DNA from 2 places in the Kitasatospora sp. NPDC049258 genome. Region 2 is predicted to be linked to the other one. Evidence: riboswitches for the same ligand, from Rfam matches in the RefSeq annotation. Region 2 holds a riboswitch; the other holds the start of a gene.

Region 1 (8,058 bases), on a different contig from region 2:
ACAGGCGCTGGGCCAGCAGCACCCGCTGGCCGGTCAGCCAGCGGTGCGGGGTGGTCCCGGTCTCCTGCTGGAAGCGGCGGGCGAAGGTGCGCGGCGACATGTGCGCCCTGGCGGCCAGCTGGTCCACCGTGAGCTCCTGGTCGAGGTGGTGGCGGAGCCACTCCAGCAGGCCGCCCAGCGAATCGCCGTCCTCGGCCGGCAGCGGCCTGGCGACGAACTGCGCCTGGCCGCCGTCCCGGTGCGGTGCGACCACCATCCGGCGGGCGATCCCGCGGGCCACCTCGGGCCCCTGGACCTTGCGGACCAGGTGCAGGCAGGCGTCGATGCCGGCGGCGGTACCGGCCGCGGTGATCACCGGGTCCTCGTCCACGTAGAGCACGTCCGGCTCGACCGTGGTGAGCGGGAAGCGCGCGGCCAGCCGCTCGGAGTGCCGCCAGTGGGTGGTGCAGCGGCGCCCGTCGAGCAGCCCGGCGGCGCCCAGCAGGAAGGTGCCGCTGCAGATCGACAGCACCCGCGCGCCACGCTCCACGGCCGCCCGCAGGGCCTCGATCAGCGGGGCCGGGAACCCGTCCTGGATGCCGGTCGCGGCGGCGATCACCAGGTCGGCCTCGGCGATCCGCTCCGCGCCGTACGGTACGTCGACGCTGAAGCCGGCATGGGTGCGCAGCGGGCCGGGGCGGGCCGAGGCGAGCGCGAAGTCGTAGACCGGCAGGCCGTCGTCGCTCCGGTCCAGGCCGAAGATCTCGCAGGCCACCCCCAGCTCGAAGGGGTGGACCTCCTCCAGCACCACGGCGACCACGTTCTTCAGCATGGCTCCAGCATGGCGGTGGCAGGTTTTCGAGGCAAGTGGGCATTTCTGCCACTCGTCCGCCTGCGGGGCCCTCGCGAGAGTGGAGGCATGACCTCCTCAGCGCTCCACGGCGTGCTCGCCCTGGCCGGCGCGGCCGGCGCCTTCGGCCTGCTCGGCCTGCTGGTCGGCCGCGACCTCGACCGCACCGGCCGGCACGGCCGGGACAACTGGCACCGCTCCGGCGGCTACCCGGCCGACCCCGGTCTGCCGGACCGGCTGCACGGCACCCTGCCCACCGGCACCGACCCGGCCTTCGGCAGAATCGGGGCATGGACGCCGTCACCGATCTCGTCATCCGCCACGCCCGCGAGGAGGACCTCGCCCCGGCCGGAGCGCTCTGCGTCGAGGTCTACGTCGGCGAGGGGCACAGCAAGCCCGACGGCCCCTACGCCGAGCTCCTCGGGGACGCCCGGCGCCGGGCCGAGGAGGCCGAGCTGCTCGTCGCCCTCGATCCGGCCGGCGGACCGGGAGCCGTGCTCGGCTGTGTGACCTTCGCCGCGGGCGGCAACCCCTGGGCCGACATCGCCGAGCCGCACGAGGGCGAGATCCGGATGCTGGCGGTCGCGCGGGCGGCCCGCGGCCGCGGCGCCGGCGGCGCCCTGGTGCGCGCCGCGATGGCGCGCAGCCGGGAGCTGGGGCTCACCGGAATGGCGTTCTCCACCCGCCCGCAGATGACCGCGGCCCATCGTGTCTACGAACGACTGGGCTTCCACCGGGCCCCGGAGCGGGACTGGGAGCCGGCGCCCGGCGTCGGCGTGATCGTCTACTCCATCACATTCTGAGGCTCGGCCAGGGCCCGGTCCGGTGGCACAACGCAGTTGAGCGACCACGACACGCGGCACTACATCTGGTGGCGCATCCTGAGCCCGCCCACAACATGTATGCTCGCTCTCGCTGTCGACGCAGGGAAACCCGGTGGGAGTCCGGGGCTGCCCCGCAACGGTGAGCGGGCTTCGCAACACCCTGACCCGCGAGTCCGAGACCTGCCGACGGTGTGCCACACGGCTTCCCCGCAGATGCCTTGCAGCACCGCAGTACTTGTCCGGGCCTCGCGGGTGGGCCGGGGTGGGACCATGCGCGCCTGGTGATTCGGCGTGCCGCTCCGCCCTGTCCGCAACGGTCCGGCTGATCTCGTCCGCCGCCGCCACAGGAGAGAGTGCGCCTTGACCGTCGCTGCCTCAGTCGCCCTGCCGTCCCAGGGTTCAGCCTCCGTCGCCCAGACCGATCCCGGTGCCGCGCTGCTCCGGCTGCTCACCGACCGGAGCACCGACCTCCCCCAGGTGGACCCCGGCCACGTCGCCGCCGCCGCGCTGCGCGGCCGCCACGCCGGCTCCGACTTCGCGGAGCTGCGCGGGCTGGCCGTGGAGGCCGCCGCGTCGATGATCGCCGAGGACCCCCAGTACTCGAAGCTGGCCGCCCGCCTGCTGGCGCTGGAGATCTCGGACGAGGCGATCGGCCAGGGCGCCCTCTCGTTCTCCGCCTCGATCGCCGTCGGCCACGCCGAGGGCCTGATCGGCGACACCACCGCCGCCTTCGTGGCCCGGCACGCGGACGCCTTCGACGCGCTGATCGACCAGCAGGGCGACGACCGCTTCGAGTACTTCGGCCTGCGGACCGTGCAGTCCCGGTACCTGCTGCGCCACCCGATCACCCGCAAGGTGATCGAGACCCCGCAGCACTTCCTGCTCCGGGTCGCCGCCGGGCTGGCGGTCGGCGACAGCGAGAAGTCGGTGCGCGAGGTCGCCGAGCTGTATGCGCTGATGAGCGCGCTCTCCTACCTGCCGTCCTCGCCGACCCTGTTCAACTCCGGCACCAAGCACCCGCAGATGTCCAGCTGCTACCTGCTGGACTCGCCGCTGGACAACCTGGACTCGATCTACTCGCGCTACGCGCAGATCGCCCGGCTGTCCAAGCACGCCGGCGGCATCGGCCTGTCCTACAGCCGGATCCGCTCGCGCGGCAGCCTGATCCGCGGCACCAACGGCCAGTCCAACGGCATCGTGCCGTTCCTGCGCACCCTGGACTCCTCGGTCGCCGCCGTCAACCAGGGCGGCCGGCGCAAGGGCGCGGCCTGCGTCTACCTGGAGACCTGGCACGCCGACATCGAGGAGTTCCTGGAGCTCCGCGACAACACCGGCGAAGAGGCCCGCCGCACCCACAACCTCAACCTGGCGCACTGGATCCCGGACGAGTTCATGCGCCGGGTCAACGCCGACGCGGACTGGTCGCTGTTCTCCCCGGCCGACGTGCCCGAGCTGGTCGACCTGTGGGGCGCCGACTTCGACGAGGCGTACCTGAAGGCCGAGCAGGCCGGCAAGGCCGTGCGCACCATCCCCGCGCAGACCCTGTACGCCCGGATGATGCGCACCCTGGCGCAGACCGGCAACGGCTGGATGACCTTCAAGGACGCCTCCAACCGCGCCGCCAACCAGACCGCGCTGCCCGGCCGCACGGTGCACTCCTCGAACCTGTGCACCGAGATCCTGGAGGTCACCGACGACTCCGAGACCGCGGTCTGCAACCTGGGCTCGGTCAACCTGGGCGCGCACGTGGCGGACGGCGCCTCGGTCGAGGACCTGCTCGGCGCGATGGACTGGGAGCGGCTGGACGCCACCGTGCGCACCGCCGTGACCTTCCTGGACCGGGTCATCGACATCAACTTCTACCCGACCCCCGAGGCCGGGAACTCCAACTCCCGCTGGCGGCCGGTCGGCCTCGGCGTGATGGGCCTGCAGGACGTCTTCTTCAAGCTCCGGATCGACTTCGACTCGGCCGAGGCCAAGCAGCTCTCCACGCTGATCTCCGAGCGCATCATGCTCACCGCCTACGAGCGCTCCAGCGAGCTGGCCGAGGAGTTCGGGCAGCACAGCGCGTACGCGGAGACCCGGGCCGCCCGCGGCCAGCTGCACATCGACCACTTCGACACCGCCCCGCAGTGGAGCGGGCGCTGGGACGCGCTGCGCGCGAAGATCGCCACCACCGGCCTGCGCAACTCGCTGCTGCTGGCGATCGCGCCGACCGCGACCATCGCCTCGATCGCCGGTGTGTACGAGTGCATCGAGCCGCAGGTCTCCAACCTGTTCAAGCGCGAGACGCTGTCCGGCGAGTTCCTCCAGGTCAACCCGTACCTGGTGCGCGAGCTCAAGGAGCTCGGTGTCTGGGACCAGCAGACCCGGGACGCGCTGCGCGAGGCCAACGGCTCGGTGCAGGAGCTGAACTGGCTGCCGGCCGGCGTCCGTTCGCTCTACCGCACCGCGTGGGAGCTGCCCCAGCGCGCGCTGATCGACCTGGCCGCCGCCCGGCAGCCGTACATCGACCAGAGCCAGTCGCTGAACCTCTTCATGGCCGCGCCGACCATCGGCAAGCTCAGCTCGATGTACGCCTACGCCTGGAAGGTCGGTCTGAAGACCACCTACTACCTGCGTTCGCGTCCGGCCACCCGGATCGCCCAGGCCGCGTCCGGCGCCGCCCGCACCGCCGCCCCCGTGCCGGTGCCCTCCCCCACCCTCTCCCCGGAGGAGGAGGCGGCGCTCGCCTGCTCCCTGGAGAACCCCGAGTCCTGCGAGGCCTGCCAGTGAGTTCCGCCGACCGCGAGAAGATGCTGCTCGACCCCGGGTTCGAGCTGACCCTGCGTCCGATGCGCTACCCGTCGTTCTACGACCGGTACCGGGACGCGATCAAGAACACCTGGACCGTGGAGGAGGTGGACCTGCACTCCGACGTCGCCGACCTCGCCAAGCTGAGCGAGGGCGAGCGGCACATGATCGGCCGGCTGGTCGCCTTCTTCGCCACCGGTGACTCGATCGTCGCCAACAACGTGGTGCTGAGCCTCTACAAGCACATCAACTCGCCCGAGGCCCGGCTCTACCTGTCCCGGCAGCTGTTCGAGGAGGCCGTGCACGTCCAGTTCTACCTGACGCTGCTCGACACCTACCTGCCCGATCCCGAGGACCGGGCGGCGGCCTTCGACGCGGTGGAGAACATCCCCTCCATCCACCAGAAGGCGCAGTTCTGCTTCACGTACATGAACGCCGTCGACCACCTGGACTCGCTGCAGTCCAAGGACGACCGCCGGGCGTTCCTGCTCAACCTGATCTGCTTCGCGGCCTGCGTCGAGGGCCTGTTCTTCTACGGCGCGTTCGCGTACGTGTACTGGTTCCGCTCCCGCGGGCTGCTGCACGGTCTGGCCACCGGCACCAACTGGGTGTTCCGGGACGAGTCCATGCACATGGACTTCGCCTTCTCGGTGGTGGACACCGTCCGCTCGGAGGAGCCCGACCTCTTCGACGACCAGATGGCCAAGCAGGTCACCGAGATGCTGGAGGAGGCCGTCGAGGCCGAGCTCCAGTTCGCCCGTGACCTGTGCGGCGAGGGCCTGCCGGGCATGAACACCGAGTCGATGCGGGAGTACCTGCAGGCCGTGGCCGACCAGCGGCTCGCCCGGCTGGGCCTGCCGATCCGCTACGGGTCCAGCAACCCGTTCGGGTTCATGGAGCTGCAGAACGTGCAGGAGCTGACCAACTTCTTCGAGCGCCGGGTCTCGGCGTACCAGGTCGCGGTCGAGGGCTCGGTCGCCTTCGACGACGACTTCTAGACCGCGCCCCACATGCCGAAGGGCCGGTACCGGATCGCTCCGGTACCGGCCCTTCGGCGTGCCGCGGCTCAGTCGTTGGGCACGGTGGCGTAGCGGGCGGTGCCCTCGGCCATCTGCTTCAGGGCGTCCTTGCGGTCGCGCTTGGAGAGCCGGTCGATGTACAGGTACCCGTACAGGTGGTCGGTCTCGTGCTGCAGGCAGCGGGCGAAGAAGCCGGTGCCCTCGACCCGGATCGGGTTGCCGTCCTTGTCCTGGCCGGTGACCGCGGCGTAGTCCGGGCGGGCCAGGTCCATGTACGCGGTCGGCACCGAGAGGCAGCCCTCCGGCGAGTCGTCCAGCACCCGGCGGCCGGCCGGCAGGTCCTCCAGCACCGGGTTGATCACGTGGCCGATGTGGCGCACGCCCTCGTCGTCCGGGCAGTCGTAGACGAAGACCTTCAGGTCGACGCCGATCTGGTTGGCCGCCAGGCCGACGCCCTGGGCCGCCTCCATCGAGACGAACATGTCGTCGATCAGCGCGGCGAGTTCGGCGTCGAAGGAGGTGACGTCCTTGCACTCGCGGTGCAGGACGGGGTTGCCGACCACGGTGATCGGGCGGGCGGTGCCCCGGGAGAGGTCGGGCACCTCACCGATCACCTGCTGGGCCTCGGGCTCGGCGTGGTCGTGCTCGTGGTCGTGCTCGTGGTCGTGCTGGTCCGCCATGGTCGCTTCCGCTTTCGTGGATCTACCGAGATGTACCGCTCAAGGGTACGGCCCCAGGGTCACCGCCGGTCCTTACTCCCGGGAGCCCGCGGCCCGTTCTCAGCAGACCTCCTCCAGATCCCGGTACGCCCGGGTGGCGGGCGAACCGGCCACCCAGCGCTCCAGCAGGATCCGCACCAGCGCCGAGGGGGCGGCGATCCCGCACTCCCGCTCCACCAGCCAGGCCAGCCCGGCGCTGCCCTGGCTCAGGTGGCTCAGGTGGCCGGGGTGGAAGGCGTCGCCGTCGTCGTGCGGGTCGTGGTGCACGGTGCGGCCGTCGTCGATCGCCATCCGGCTCTCCGAACAGGCCCGGCACAGCAGCCGCACCGAGGAGGTCCAGTCCTCGGCCGCGTAGCCGGCGTCGGAGACCAGGCGCTCCAGCGCGTCCCGGTCACCCGCGGTGGCGGCCTGCAGCAGCACCACGTGGGTCGGCACCGGGGAGGGCGCCCAGAGCTCGATCTCGTCGAAGACCGGGTAGGCCACCGAGTCCGCGACCCGCTCGCCGTGCGGGGCGCCGTCGTGCAGCACCACCTCGCCCCAGCGGCGGCCGGAGGAGGGCAGCGGGATCGACAGCACCTCGATCCGGGCCGGGTCGAGCCGGCGGCCCCAGACCACCTCGGACTCACCGTCCGGGGAGAGCCGGACCGGGGTGGTGCCCAGATCCAGCTCGATGGTGCCCTCGGCCGCCGCCGGGCCGCCGGGCAGCCGCAGGCCGTACGCCTGCCAGGCCCGGCGGGCCAGCGGCCAGTCCTGCAGCGCGGTGGCGGTGATCCCGAGGTTCCACCAGTCCGGGGCGCCCTGGCCGCGGTCGAGCAGGGCGACGGCGCGCAGTCCGGCGGTGCGGGACTGCTCCCAGTCCCGGCGGAACTTGTGCAGCAGGGCCAGGTTGAACCAGGAGTCGGAGAGCCAGGGCTCCAGGTCCGCGGCCATCACCAGCAGGGCCCCGGCGTCCTCGTACCGGCCGTCGCCGATCAGCGTGAAGGCCCGGTCGGTCGTCTGCCGCCAGGTGGCAGACGGCCGGTGCCGTGTGCGGTGGAAGATCCTCACGTTCCGTCCCTGCCGTTTGTCGTCACCGGGTCGCCCCGCCTCGGGTGTTCCCGCCACGACCGCATCCAACCACGGCACCCGTGACGCGCGCTTCCCGCGCGGCCGTTCAGTACGGCCCGCCGGCGCTGCCGGGCGCCCCGCCGGGCACCGCGCCACCCACTCTGACCAGGGCGTCCAGCACCACCGGGTCGTACGCCCGGCCGCGCTCCAGCCGAAGCCGCTCCAGTGCCTCCAGGCGCCCGGCCACCTCCGGCAGGCCGGCGCTGCGGGCCGCGGTCAGCAGGTCGTCGTGGGCGTTGGCGACCCGGATGATGCGGGCGGCGACCGGCAGCGAGTGGTCCGGCCGGCCGTCCGGCAGCCGCCCGGGGTCGGCCAGCCTGGCCACCTGCTGCCAGACCTGCCGGGGCACCCCGGTCCGCCGGATCACCTCGCTGCCCAGCCGGGCGATCCGCTGCTGCTCCTCGGCGGGCAGCAGGGCGGTGGCACCGCCCGGCACCGGCTCCACCAGGGACAGCTGGCCGATGTCGTGCATCAGCGCGGCGTCCTCCAGCAGGGCGAGCTCCCGGCTGCCGAGCCCGAGCTCGCGGCCGAGCGCGCACGCGGTGTCGGCCACCCGGCGGGCGTGCCCCGGGGTGGTGTAGCCGGCCACCTCGGTGGCCCTGGCCAGCGCCTCGATGGTCTGACCGGTGGTCGCCCGGGCCGCGGCCGCCCGCCGGAAGGCCGCCCGGGCCAGCAGCAGCGGGGTGCACAGCAGCGGCAGCGCCCACAGCCCGACCTCCCCCGCCAGCAGGCTGAGCAGCATCCCGGTGGCCACGATCGCCGTGCCG
Region 2 (6,678 bases):
CGCGCCTTCCCGCGTGCGCGTGGGCCCCGCCCCGGCCCTGGGGATCTTTGTCGGCTACCTGCTCCTGGTGGTCGGGCTGGCGAGGCTGATCGCGCCCGGTGTGAAGTGCACCGAGGTGACCGCCAGCGCGGACAACGTCCTCAAGGCCGTACTGCTGCCGATCGGTATCGTCTCGGTCCTGCTCACCGTGGCGGTGACCGCGCTCGGCTGGTGGCGGCCCGTCATGTCCGAACCGAAGACCCTGGCCGGTGGACCGTGGTCCTACCGGTCGTCGCGGTCGTCGCTCTGATCATCACCGTGCTGACCGGCCACCCCGGAGACTTCGGGGGCGGCCGGCTCACCTGTCTGATCGTCGCCTTCGCCTTCGTGGGCTACAGCGAGGAGTTGATGACCCGCGGAGTTCTCCTGACCGTTTCCGGTCCCGGTTCCGAGAGGTGTGGGCGTGGCTCGCCAGCACCGTCCTCCTCGGCCTGATGCACGGGGTCAACGCCGTCAACGGCCAGGATGCCGCCACCACGATCCGGCAGGTCTTCGGGACCATGGGCATCGGCACGATCTTCTACCTGTGCCGTCGCACGACCGGCACCCTCGTGGCCGGCATGGTCGTCCACGGCCTGTGGGACTTTGCCCTGGTCATCCACTCGGGCCCCGGTGCGGAGCTCAACCAGGCCACGAGCGGGGCGCTCGCATTCTCGGTGATCGAGCTGCTGGCCGTCGTCGTCCTGCTCGCCGGTGTCCGCAGGCTCTGGGGCCGTCCCACCCGCCGTGAACGACCCGCGGACAGCGGGCTCGCATGAGCGCCACGACGCTACCGATGCCGCGCGGCCCCGGCCGCTGCGAAGCCCGGCTCAGCCGAGCGCGAGGAGGCTGACGGCGACGGCGGCGGTGCCCAGGCCGAGGAGTTGGCTCGGGTGGAGGCGTTCGCCGAGGACGGTGCGGGCGAGCAGGACGGTGCCGGCGGGGTAGAGGGCGGTGATCACGGCGACGACGGTGAGGTCGCCGCTGCGGGCGGCGAGCAGGAACAGCAGGTTCGCCACCGAGTCCAGGGCGCCCGCGCCGGCCGACATCGCGTACGCGGGCCGCTCGGTGCCCAGCCTGCGGCGCAGCAGCCCTGCCGCGGCCAGTACGACGGCCGAGGAGACCGCCCGGCCGACGATCAGCGGGGCCACGCCGCTGCCTCGCGGTGCCTGGTGCAGGAAGACCAACTGGAGCGCGATGGCGGCGCCGGCGCCGAAGGCCAGCAGCAGCGCGGTGCGCGAGGGCCGGGCCGAGCCGGTGCCCGGTCCGGCGCTGATCAGCACCACCGCCAGCAGGGCGAGCGGCAGGCCGACCAGGCCGGCGGTACCCAGGTGCTCGCCCTGCAGCAGCCCCACCGCGACGGGCAGCGCCGCGGACACCAGGGCGGTCACCGGCGACAGCACGTTCATCGGGCCGATCGCCAGGGTGCGGTAGAGCAGGGCGAACGCGACGGCCGAGGCCACGCCCGAGGCAGCGCCCCAGCCGATCGCGCCGGCCTCGAACGTGGCGCCGAGGAACGGCCAGAGCAGCAGCTCGACCGCGAGGCTGGCCGGGGCCGCGATCAGGACGGTGCGCAGCACATGGGCCTTGCGGGAGCCGAGGCCGCCGAGGAAGTCGGCGCACCCGTAGGCGAGCGAGCTGCCCAGGGCCAGCAGCAGAGCGATCACGGCGGACCCCTTACGATTCAATGGAACGACCACACGGTACATCAGATCGACCGAAAGGCCCAACCGAACGACCGCGCGGTACATTGAAGTGGTCCAGCAGTGAGGATGGTGATCAGGTGACCGAGACGGCGGCAGCCCTGCGGACGGTCGCGCACAACGTCCGGGCGGCCCGTACCCGGGCGGGCCTGACCCTGGAGGAGCTCGGCCGGCGGGCCCAGGTCAGCAAGGGTGCGCTGGTGGGGCTGGAGAAGGCCCAGGGCAACCCCAACCTGGCCACCCTGGTCCGGCTGGCCGACACCCTCGGCATCTCGGTGTCCGCCCTGATGCAGGGGCCGCCCGAGGGTCGGGTCCGGGTCGTGGCCGCCGAGGAGGTGGAGCCGTTGTGGCGGGGGCCGCGGGGCGGTGCGGCCCGGCTGATGCTGACCACCGCGGGCCCGGCGCCGGTCGAGCTGTGGCGCTGGCGGCTGGAGCCGGGCGAGGAGTACCCCAGCCATCCCCACCGGCCCGGGGTCGTGGAGACCGTCAGTGTCACCGCTGGCCGGATGACCCTGGTCGTCGACGGCACCGAGTACACCGTGGAGGCCGGCCGGACGGCCACCTTCGACGGCGACACCGTCCACACCTACCGCGGCGCGGGCACCGAGGCCTGCCACCTGATCATGACGGTCCAGCTTCCCCCGGGCCCCGTCACCTGACCCTCGAAGGGTCCGATCCGCTCCGAGGGTGCCGGCACCGGCCGCTGGGCCCGGCCGGCGTACGAGGCCGGCGGCCGGACCGGATCTGCGAACGGCGGGACTGCGTCCACCGTGCCCTGCCCCGTCCCGCGGCAGCCGCGGTGACCGGCCGCCGTGGCGCCCGGGTCGGTCGCCGACGACCGATCAGGCCCGCTGCGATGTGACGTACGCGCCATTGACCGGGTCTTTCGCCCGTCGCCATGATGGGCCGTCATGTTGTGACTCCGCGGTCGGGGGAAGTCCGGTTCGAATCCGGCGCTGACCCGCAACGGTAGGCCGCCGACGGCTGTCGGCGGCGAGCCCGAACACCCGGCGGCGGAGGTGTGTCCACTCCTCCCGTCGTGGTCTGCGGGCCGGAGCTCCGAGGGCTGTCCGGTCGCGCACCGCCGTCCTCCGGGCCCCTGCGTCCAGGCCCGGAAAGGCCTTCCATGCCCGCGCTCCGCCGCTCCCTCGGCCTGCTCGCGACACCCGCGCTCGCCCTCGCGACCGTGCTCCCGGCCGCCACGGCCGCCCAGGCCGCCCCCACCTCGGCCGCCACCGTCCGCCCCGACGCCGCCGCGGCCGGCTGGCTGGCCCGCCAACTGGTCGACGGTGACCACTTCGAGGCCGTCCTCGACGGCGCCCACTACCCCGACCAGGGTCTGACCGTCGACGCCGTGCTGGCCTTCGCCGCCTCCCACAGCTCCGACCGGGCCGCCGCGAAGGCCACCACCTGGCTGGCGAAGCCGGAGATCATCACCGGCTACCTCGGCGACGGCACCACCGAGGCGTACGCCGGCGCCACCGCCAAGCTGCTGCTCGCGGTCGAGGTCCGCGGCGAGAACCCGGCCGCCTTCGGCGGTGTCGACCTCCCCGCCCGGCTCCGCTCGCTGCAGACCCCGAACGGCCGGTTCTCGGACCGCTCCCAGTGGGGCGACTACAGCAACGTCTTCGGCCAGTCCCTGGCCCTGATCGCGCTGCAGCGCACCCACGCCGGCGCCCCGGCCGCCGCGGTCGACTTCCTGGCCTCCGCCCAGTGCGCGGACGGCGGCTTCCCGATCTCCTTCGGCCAGGCCACCTGCACCGGCGACCCGGACGCCACCGCGCTCGCGGTCCAGGCCCTCGCCGCCGCCGGCCGCCCGGCCGAGGCCGCCGCCGGCCTCGGCCGGCTGACCGCCCACCAGAACGCCGACGGCGGCTTCGCGGCCGCGGGCGCCACCACCTCCAACGCCAACACCACCGGCCTGGCCACCGAGGCGCTGCTGTCCACCGGCCGCCTCGGCGCCGGCCTCAAGGGCTGGAGCAGCCTGGTCAAGCTCCAGCAGGGCTGCGCCGCCGACCCGGCCGTCCGCGGCGCGGTCGCCTACGACGCCAACGGCTTCAACGCCGGCAACGGCGCCCGGGCCACCGCACAGGCCGTCCTCGGCCTGGCCGGCACCCCGCTGGCCACCCTCACCGCGCACGGCGCCCGCCCCGCCGCGCCCGTGCTCGCCTGCCCGGCGACCACCCGCTGAACGTCCTGACCCTGCAAGGAGCTTCCGCATGAACGACACCCGCACCCCGGCCCGCCCGGCCCGCCGCACGCTCGGTTCGATCGCCGCCGCCGCGGCGCTGACCGCCGGCCTGCTCGGCGTCTGCGCCGCCCAGGCCCCGCAGGCGCAGGCCGCGGCCTGCACCGGCACCACCGGCGTCACCGTGGTGGTCGACTTCACCGCCGTCGGCGGTGGCATCCAGACCGGCTGCGCCCCCGGCGACCCGGCCACCGGCCTCGCCGCGCTCACCGGCGCCGGCTTCTCGTGGGCCTTCCACCCGCGCTTCCCCGGCTTCGTGTGCAAGATCAACTCGCTGCCGACCACCTGCACCAACCCCACCGGCAGCGCCTACTGGTCCTACTGGCACGCCCAGCACGGCGGCGCCTGGTCGTACAGCGGCCTCGGCGCGGGCAGCTACAACCCCGCCCCCGGCGACGTCGAGGGCTGGGCCTTCGGCGCCGGCACCCAGCCGGGCATCACGGCGCCCTGACACCCCGTGCGGACACCGCTGCCCCGGCCCCGCGCGAACGCGGGCCGGGGCACCGGCGGTTGCCGGCAGCCGCGGCTCAGCGGCACAGGGCCGTGTCCACGAGACGCTCGATGTGCTGGACGGCCGCCGCGTCGGACGGCTGGGTGGTCACCGCGATGTCGGCGGCGCGGCCGCCCTCGGTGACGCCGCCCCGGGTCTCGTACCCGGTGATGCTGCCGCCGTGACCCCAGTAGACCCCGCCGCAGGACAGCGGCCGGCTGACCAGCCCCAGCCCGTAGCGGGTACCGGGAGGGAAGGGGAGGCCGGCGGGCACGGTGGTGCGCATCTCGGCGAGCTGGGCCGGCGGGAGGAGGTCGCCGGCCAGGAGCGCGGTGAAGAACCGGTTGAGGTCGGAGTTGGTGGAGACCACCTGCCCCGCCGCCCAGGCCCAGGAGGGGTCCAGTTCGGTGCCGTCGCGCAGCGGCGCGCCGGGTGATTCCTGGTAGTAGCCCTTGGGGTGGGGTTCCCGGATGGCCACCTCGCCGGGGGCGGGGAAGTAGGTGTGGCGCAGCCCGATGCGCTTGACGATGCGCCGGTCGACCTCCTCGCCCAGCGGCCGGCCGGTGACCTTCTCGACGATCAGGCCGGCCAGCACGTAGTTGGTGTTGCTGTACGCCCACTTCGCCCCCGGGGCGAAGTCCGCCGGGTGCTGGAGCGCGAGGCCGAGCAGTTCGTGGGGCTCGTAGTACCGGATCTCGTCGGAGAGGTGGTCGGTGTAGTTGGGGAGTCCGCTGGTCTGCTGGAGGAGTTGACGGACGGTGATGCGGCGCCCGTCGATCCCGTCCCCGCGGACCAGGCCGGGCAGGTAGGTGTCGACGGGGGCGTCGAGGCAGATCCTCCCCGCACCGACCAGTTGCAGCACGACCACCGCGGTGAACGTCTTGGTGTTGCTGCCGATCCGCACCTGGCCGTCGACCGGCACGGTCGTACCGGTGGCCAGGTCGCCGACCCCCGCGGTGTACGTACGGGTGCGGCCGGACCGGTCCTTGACGCTCGCCAGCGCGGCGGGCAGGCCGTCGGTGCGCACCAGCGCGTCCAGGCCCTGCTGGACGGTGTCCGGCCGGGTGGCGGCGGATGCCGCGGGCGCCGCCAGCACACCCGCCGTCACGACGGCCGCGGCCAGCGCGGCCGCGGCCGGCAGCGCCCCGCGCCGACCACCCCGCCGCTGCCGGGAGGAACGGAACCTCTGCCATGCCTGCTCACGCACGAGCCAACTCCTACCGGGTCGTTGGGACACCACCGGTGTCCGCCGGGCCCAGCATCTCCGGCGCCGAGCGACGAGGGCGATCCTGCTGGCCCCCAGCTCCGGGTAGGGGTAGCCCCCGGGTGCGGCCGTCCGCGGGAGCGGGTTGCTCACGCGGTCCCGCGACTTGGCGCGGACACTCACAGCGGCAATGATCGCGGCAAGGGGAGTGCGGTGGCCCCGCCGATGATCGCTGCCCCGCCGTTCCCCAGCCGTCCGCCGTCCCATGGACCCATCGAGGAGCCACGTATGAAGGGGAGCCCCCGTCGCGTCGGCGCGGCGCTGCAGATCGACCGGCTCGAGACCGTCGACCGGGCCGAGGCCGAGGTCGTCGTCCGCTGCCTCGACGGGCCGGTCCGCCTGGGTGCCCGCTTCGGGCGTATCCGGGGCGAGGTGCCGGGAACGATCGACCTGGAGTTGACCCGCGCCATCGTCTACGGGCGGTCGGTCGAGGCGCTCGACACCGGTCTCACGGCGCTGGTGACCCTTCGCGGGGCGGGTGTTCACCACCTGCTGCCGGGCAGCCTGGCCGGCGGCTGGCAGGTCGTCGAGGGCGCCGACCCGGCGCCATGAGTCGGCGACCGGGACCCTTCCGGCGGGCGGGGTCAGCCGGCGGCGGCCGCTCGGCGGCGGTGGAGGCGGCGGTGGAGGTGGCGGTCGGCGAGCAGGGCCGTGGCGAGGGCGGCCGGTCGGGGCGGCGGTGACGGACATGAGGTGCCGGAGCGCGCCGTCTTCGTGCCGGGCACCGTCAACATCCTGGTCGTCGTACCCGCTGCGGTGTCCGACGCAGGTCTGGTGAACCTGCTCGCCACCGCCACCGCCACCGAGGCAAAGGTGCAGGCGCTGCTGGACGCCGGGTACGACCGCTCCGGGACGCCGTCGGAGGCGGTCTGCGTGGCGGTGCGCCAGCCGCGGCCGGGGTCGGGCGTGGAGCCGTTCGGCGGACCGCGCTCGCGGTGGGGCGCCCGGGTCGCCC

What was found. A riboswitch is a leader RNA that binds a small molecule or an ion and turns the genes downstream of it on or off. The one in region 2 is predicted to bind cobalamin.
Region 1: another riboswitch for cobalamin. It lies ahead of AB0K43_RS22945 (ribonucleoside-diphosphate reductase subunit alpha); the one in region 2 lies ahead of AB0K43_RS07455 (peptidase).

Annotation. Positions count from the first base shown of each region.
Region 1 covers NZ_JBFAQT010000029.1:42,630-50,687, forward strand. Annotated here, with positions in the region: gene AB0K43_RS22935 (helix-turn-helix domain-containing protein) at 1-811, opposite strand, end outside; gene AB0K43_RS22940 (GNAT family N-acetyltransferase) at 1,120-1,632, shown strand; cobalamin riboswitch at 1,715-1,856, shown strand; gene AB0K43_RS22945 (ribonucleoside-diphosphate reductase subunit alpha) at 2,038-4,428, shown strand; gene AB0K43_RS22950 (ribonucleotide-diphosphate reductase subunit beta) at 4,449-5,444, shown strand; gene def (peptide deformylase) at 5,513-6,145, opposite strand; gene AB0K43_RS22960 (hypothetical protein) at 6,245-7,231, opposite strand; gene AB0K43_RS22965 (HD domain-containing phosphohydrolase) at 7,338-8,058, opposite strand, start outside.
Region 2 covers NZ_JBFAQT010000006.1:22,826-29,503, reverse strand. Annotated here, with positions in the region: gene AB0K43_RS07475 (hypothetical protein) at 1-289, shown strand, start outside; gene AB0K43_RS07470 (CPBP family intramembrane glutamic endopeptidase) at 249-797, shown strand; gene AB0K43_RS07465 (DMT family transporter) at 849-1,685, opposite strand; gene AB0K43_RS07460 (XRE family transcriptional regulator) at 1,802-2,380, shown strand; cobalamin riboswitch at 2,612-2,751, shown strand; gene AB0K43_RS07455 (peptidase) at 2,848-3,912, shown strand; gene AB0K43_RS07450 (flagellar hook-length control protein FliK) at 3,941-4,420, shown strand; gene AB0K43_RS07445 (serine hydrolase domain-containing protein) at 4,497-5,600, opposite strand; gene AB0K43_RS07440 (hypothetical protein) at 5,952-6,275, shown strand; partial or broken gene AB0K43_RS07435 (adenosylcobinamide amidohydrolase) at 6,441-6,678, shown strand, end outside.